One region of the Corynebacterium sp. P3-F1 genome, then DNA from elsewhere that is predicted to be linked to it. Evidence: riboswitches for the same ligand, from Rfam matches in the RefSeq annotation. Region 1 holds a riboswitch; the other holds the start of a gene.

Region 1 (3,346 bases):
TCGCGGAGTCGCCGTGCGGGTGGAATTGACCCATTGTGTCGGAGACCGGGCGCGCGGACTTCACGTAACTGCGCTCCGGGCGGTAACCGGAGTCGTACATCGCGTAGACAATGCGGCGGTGCACGGGCTTCATGCCGTCGCGCACGTCAGGCAGTGCGCGGCCGACAATGACGCTCATGGCGTAGTCGATGTAGCTGGTCTGCATCTCCTCATTGATGTCAATGGGGAGAATACGGTCGCTCTCGCTACCGCCACCGAAAATATCGTCACTCAAGGTTCAAGGCCTTCCAGTTAGAAATGTTCATAAAGCAGTTTACGCACCGCATGAACCATTCCCTCGCTGCCATGCGGTATCATAGTGATACCATCACGGCATGGCTATGACGCTCAGGCTGTCCGCCGAGGAAGACCGCGCGCTCGTTCTGCTCGCAAGCGCATGGGGGTGCAGCAAGCAGGAAGCAGCGAAACGCGCGATAGTCATTTCGGCGAGCAAGTTGCTTGACGACGCCGCAGTGGCCTCCCTCGCCACCAGCACCATCCCCGGCCGCGCCGCGTTGCAGGCCCGGATCCGCCGCGCCCGACCGCATGAAGCCGACTGATACGACTGATCCCACCAATCCGCCCACCACAACCAGTACAACCAGCACGACAAGCACGACAAGCACGAATCTGCCGACCGCATCCCATGAAACCTCTCAGCCCCGAACAGCTGCTCATCATCGCCGATGAGTGCTGCACGACGTGGGGTGTGACCGTGCGCAGATATTCCGCAATCTGCGCAGCCGCAGCGATTCCCGGCGCACGGTTGGAAGGACTTGCCATCTTCGACTCCCCCGCCGCCGCGGCCTCCGCGCTCGCCCGTGGCATCGAGCGCCTCGAGCCGCTGACTGACCACAACGAGGCTTTCGCCGGCTACGCCGCGGAGATCTACCGGCGCTGGTGCGAGAGCGACTGATTCATTGCCCCGGACAGCAGGCCGGGGGCACTCGCCTTAGAAAGCTCAGCAAAAAGAAGCTGACTTCGGCCGTTGTCGCTGAGGCACTTTCCGCCTCGTTGCTCGACGCCTCCGCCGCGGATGCGGCGGAGGACCGTTCCTCTTCCTCCAGCACTGTGACTGGGAACCGCGACAATGCGGGCGCGATCCCGGACGGCTATGAGGCTCCGGATCAGGGGCCGTTCGCTGGCGTGTACACCGGTTTCGCGCCGCTCTCGCTCTTCTTGTCTGCCGCGGCTGTGGCGGGGATCCTCGGAGCGATCGCCCAGTTGCCCCTGTGCGGGCTGAGCTGGATACATTCCGCGAACAGCTACCTTTCTAGCCCCCGTGTGGCACCGACCGAGCGCATCTGTTACGGTTGTGGCTGTTGTGGTTGCAGTGATTTAAGTGAAGCTGTGGCGGAAGAACTGCAACTGATGATTCGCTAAAACGGCCTTGCAGGCGCCGGCCCTCTCTCCCGGGAAGCGCATGCGGGGCCGTTTTGCTGTGCTCATAAGATGGACTTCATGACTGATCTGAAACTCCTCCTGAAGGACCCCACCCGCGGCCACGTCACCGATGAACTGGTCGCGCTCGCAGAGCAGACCATCGACAACCAGTCGGGGCTGACGGGCATGGCTCTCAAATCCGCTCTCGCCGCCGCTGAGAAGGTCGACGGCAACGCGATGCACACCGGCGTCAATCAGCTACTGCCCAACGTCGTCGAGGAACTGGAACCCTACTGGTCCGGATACAAAGGTTCCGGCGCGCACAGCTTCGGCGATTACCTGGCTGACAACGAGGAGAAGCTCACCGACTCCGTGCTGAAGATCGGGGATTCATTCTCCGGCCGTGCGCCCACTCCCGCGCAGAAGGTCTATTCGTCCATGCGCAGCAAGATCGGCGGCATTATTGCCCCGGCGCTGCCGGAATTCGGCGCGATCATCGAACGTCACGCTGAGTGACACCCCCAATTTCACCCGGCCCACGCGTGTCCGGGTGAAATTGGTAGCCTGGGCGCTCAAGACACGGGGTGCCCCGCCAAACTGGGGCTGAGATCACACCCGCCGAACCTGATCGAATTCGAATTCGCGGAGGGACTGTCTTCAACACACCCTGTGTCCGTTAGTTCCACATCTCATGGAAGGACACACAATGCCACGATTCAGCGAAGAGCTCCGTGAAACGCACCGCGAAACATGGGATGCCGCAGTAGGCCACCGGTTTGTGCGTGAACTTTTCAACGGCACGATTGACCCTGCCGTGATGGCGGGCTACCTGGTCCAGGACTACCGCTTCCTGGATAGCTTCCTGCAGCTGCTCGGCGCGGCGGTGTCCACCGCTGATGATCTGGCGCCGCGCCTGCGTCTTTCCCAGTTCATCGGCGAGGTCGCCGGCGACGAGAACACCTATTTCTTGCGCTCCTTCAATGAGCTGGGGGTGACCGACGAATTGCGCGAGAACACCCCCGACACTGCCGCCTGCGCAGGGTTCACTGGCCTGATGCGTGAAGCGGCGCAGACCCGCTCGTACGCCGCCGCCCTCGGCGTCCTGGTTGTCGCGGAGTGGCTGTACCTCGATTGGGCCACCAACGCCCCGGAGAAACGCCCGGAAAGCTTTGTGCACAACGAGTGGATCGAGCTGCACGACTACCCGGAGTTCCACACCCTCGTCGAGTTCCTCCGCAGCGAAGTCGACCGGATCGGTGAACGCAACGACGAGGACCGCGCCATCATTGACGATTACTTCGGCCGCGCCGTCCAACTCGAGCTGGACTTCTTCAACAACTCCTACGAACAACCGCTCGAGGTGTAAGAACATGAATCTCTTGTCGCTACTCAAGCAAGACGCCCCAGAGTGGGACGCATACATTCACCACGCATTCGTTGAGGACCTCGGTGAAGGAACACTCCCCCTCGAGGTGTTCCAGGACTACCTCGTGCAGGATTACCTGTTCCTGATCCAGTACGCACGCGCGAACGCACTCGCGGCGTACAAGTCCCGCACACTCGGTGAGATCCAGTCCGCCGCGCAAGCACTGTCCGCCACCATCACGGAGACTGAGCTCCACCACCGCCTGACGGAGCGCTGGGGCATCTCCCGCGAGGAGCTCGACCGCGCGCCCGAGAAGAAGTCGACGGTCGCCTACACCCGCTACGTGCTCGACACCGGCATGGCTGGCGACTTGCTCGAGCTGCAGATCGCGCTGGCTCCGTGCCAGATCGGTTACGCCGAGATCGGCACACACCTGGAGCCGAAGCTCGGGGAGAACGCCGACCACCCCTACGCTGAGTGGATTCAGGAGTACGCCGGGGCCGACTTCCAGAACCAGGCCGAGGCCATGACCTCGCTTCTGGACGACTTGTTGGGCAC
Region 2 (3,346 bases), 510 kb from region 1:
GAGCGTCGATAAGCGGCTCGAGCTTATATCCGTTCCGTGTCGCGGTGCCGTCCTCCGCGACCCACGTGGTGGCGAGCGCGGGGCGGTGAATCGCGCTGGTCAGAATCCGCGCCGGTTCCCGTACGTCGCCCTCGACGAGAGCGAGCGCGGAGCAGAAATAATCGGAGCCCGATGCGAAGTTGTACGTGCCGTCAACCGGGTCAATCACCCATGTGCGCCCGCTTGCCGACGTCTTCTCCGCCCCCTCTTCGCCCACGATCCCGTCCTCGGGGCGCAGCGCCTCGAGTGCTCCCGCGACGAATTCCTCGGCGGCGGTGTCGGCATTAGTCACAACGTCCGACACGGACGATTTCTGGCCCGTCTCAAGGCCGTCGTCGCGCATGCTCAGCGCCAAACCCCCGGCTGTTTCGACGAGGGCTCGGGCGAGCTCGGCATCGGTGGAATTGCGGTGCGATTCAATGAAAGCTGCGGTAGACACAGCCGCCATTATTCCTGAACGTAGACATTCGAGCCGAGCTTATGGAATTCCTTGGCCATCTCACGCTCGCCGCGACGGTAATCGGTGCCCCCGGCGAAGCTCGGGATGCCCAGATCGGCAATGAGCTTCTTATTCTTGTCGTCGAGCGCCTCGTCGATCGCGTCGCCGAATTCGTCGCGGATGTCCTGGCTGATGCGCATCGAGCAGAATTTCGGTCCGCACATGGAGCAGAAGTGCGCGGTCTTCGCGGGTTCGGCGGGCAAAGTCTCGTCGTGGTACGCCTGGGCGGTTTCGGGGTCGAGGGAGAGGGCGAACTGGTCGTTCCAGCGGAATTCGAAGCGGGCCTTGCTCATCGCGTCGTCCCAGTCGCGGGCACCCGGGTGGCCCTTTGCCACGTCGGCGGCGTGGGCCGCGATTTTGTACGTGATCACGCCGGTTTTCACGTCATCCTTGTTCGGCAGACCAAGGTGTTCTTTGGGGGTGACGTAGCAGAGCATCGCGGTGCCGCCCATGGCGATGTTAGCGGCGCCGATGGCGGAAGTGATGTGGTCGTAACCGGGGGCGATATCAGTGACCAAAGGGCCGAGCGTGTAGAACGGTGCGCCGCCGCACCATTCCTCTTCCTTCTCGTTGTTGACCTGGATCATGTTCAGCGGCACATGGCCCGGGCCTTCGATCATCACTTGGACATCGTGGTCCCAGGCACGCTTGCACAGCTCACCGATGGTCTTCAGCTCTGCGAATTGGGCGGCGTCGTTGGCGTCGGCGACGGAGCCGGGGCGGAGGCCGTCGCCGAGCGAGAAGGCGATGTCGTATGCCGCGAAGATCTCGCACAGCTCGTCGAAATTCTCGTAGAGGAAGGATTCCTTGTGGTGCGCGAGGCACCATCCGGCCATGATCGAGCCGCCGCGGGAAACGATGCCGGTGACGCGTTTCGACGTCAGCGGGACATACGGCAACCGCACGCCCGCATGCACGGTCATGTAGTCCACACCCTGCTCAGCCTGCTCAATGACAGTGTCGCGGAAAATCTCCCACGTCAGGTCCTCGGCGATACCGCCCACCTTCTCCAGAGCCTGGTAGATCGGCACCGTGCCGATGGGGACGGGGGAATTACGCAGGATCCACTCGCGGGTGGTGTGGATGTCGTTGCCCGTGGACAGATCCATTACCGTGTCCGCACCCCAGCGGGTGGCCCAGCGCAGTTTGTCCACTTCCTCGCGGATAGAGGAGGTCACTGCGGAGTTGCCAATATTGGCGTTGATCTTGGTCAAGAATGCGTTGCCGATGATCATCGGCTCGCTCTCCGGGTGGTTGATGTTGCTCGGAATGATCGCGCGGCCAGCAGCGACCTCCTCGCGGACCTTCTCCGGATCGCAGTGCTCGCGCAGGGCCACGAATTTCATTTCCGGGGTGATCACGCCGTTGCGCGCGTAGTGCATCTGGGTGACGCGCTTGCCGTTCTTAGCGCGCAGCGTTGGTCGAGCCGCACCGCGCCATTCTTCACTGGGCGCCCCCCGCTTCAGCGCGCGCGTGCCGTCATCCTCAAGATTGCGTGCGCGGCCCGGGATCTCCTGCACATCGGCGCGGTCCTTAATCCATCCGCTGCGCAGGTCCGGCAGGCCCTCCTCCGGTTCAGCCCACGGGCCGCGCGTGCGGTAGACGCGGAAAGGCTCATTCGGGCCGGACGGGGAATCATCCAGCTCAATCGCTGTCTCCGGAACCTCGAGAGCATCTTTGACAATGGGGGCGTACGAGTGCTTCGGGTGAATTTCGGTCGCGTAAATATCAGCCATGAGCTGCTCCTTACTTCCTTCGCTGGTGCTAACCAGACAGGTTCGGACGGTGCTCGCACGGCGTTGAAAGTCAGTGCGATCTCAGCCCGCTGCCACGGGCGCCCGTGTGGGTGCAGTTTCACAGTGTAGGCGTTCCGGCGGGCGTGCAAGGGCGATTCCCGATGTCCACTAGACTTCGCACCTATGCAGCCAGAGACCAGCAACCGGATTCAATCCCTAGACACCACCTTGACCACGATTGAGTCGGTCATGGACTTGGATGAGATGGATTCACGCGCGCGTGAGCTGGAGCAACAGGCCGCCGACCCGAGTTTGTGGGACGATCCGGATCATGCGCAGCAGGTGACCACGGAGTTGTCCAACGTGCAGGCGAGGTTGCGCAAGGTGACGGGACTTCGTCAGCGCCTCGAGGACCTGCCGGTCATGTACGAGCTCGCCGAAGAAGAAGGCGACGCATCGCTTGCCCGCGAAGAACTGGCCGACCTCGAAGCCCAGATCTCGTCGTTGGAAGTGACGACGATGCTGTCCGGCGAATACGACGAGCGCGAGGCAGTGGTGAATATCCGCTCCGGTGCCGGCGGTGTCGACGCCGCTGATTGGGCGGAAATGCTCATGCGCATGTACACCCGCTGGGCGGAAAAGAGCGGGCACAAGGTCGATGTCTACGACATCTCCTACGCTGAAGAGGCCGGCATCAAGTCCGCGACCTTCGTGGTCCACGGCGAATACATGTACGGCCAGCTGTCGGTTGAACAGGGCGCGCACCGGCTCGTGCGTATCTCGCCCTTCGACAACCAGGGCCGGCGCCAGACCTCCTTCGCCGAGGTCGAGGTCCTGCCCGTGGTGGAGCAGACCGACCACATCGACATCCCGGACTCCGATATCCGCGTCGATGTTTACCGCTCCTCCGGGCCCGGAGGCCAGTCCGTGAATACCACCGACTCCGCGGTGCGTATTACCCACGAACCCACCGGGATCGTGGTGACCTGCCAAAACGAGAAGTCCCAGATTCAAAACAAGGCATCGGCCATGAACGTCCTGCAGTCCAAACTGCTGGAACGCAAGCGGCAGG

The links. Region 1 has a riboswitch for thiamine pyrophosphate ahead of QYQ98_RS05980 (TenA family protein). Riboswitches for the same ligand answer to the same signal wherever they lie in the genome.
Region 2: it holds a riboswitch for thiamine pyrophosphate, as region 1 does, so the genes downstream of both, thiC (phosphomethylpyrimidine synthase ThiC) here and QYQ98_RS05980 (TenA family protein) in region 1, are expected to answer to the same signal.

The regions. Positions count from the first base shown of each region.
Region 1 is NZ_CP129965.1:1,287,607-1,290,952, reverse strand. It holds gene gyrA (DNA gyrase subunit A) at 1-274, opposite strand, end outside; gene QYQ98_RS06000 (CopG family transcriptional regulator) at 375-599, shown strand; gene QYQ98_RS05995 (TetR family transcriptional regulator) at 686-955, shown strand; gene QYQ98_RS05990 (hypothetical protein) at 1,054-1,422, shown strand; gene QYQ98_RS05985 (hypothetical protein) at 1,501-1,938, shown strand; TPP riboswitch at 1,993-2,091, shown strand; gene QYQ98_RS05980 (TenA family protein) at 2,129-2,788, shown strand; gene tenA (thiaminase II) at 2,793-3,346, shown strand, end outside.
Region 2 is NZ_CP129965.1:1,794,080-1,797,425, forward strand. It holds gene QYQ98_RS08515 (inositol monophosphatase) at 1-487, opposite strand, end outside; gene thiC (phosphomethylpyrimidine synthase ThiC) at 487-2,274, opposite strand; TPP riboswitch at 2,272-2,390, opposite strand; gene prfB (peptide chain release factor 2) at 2,458-3,346, shown strand, end outside.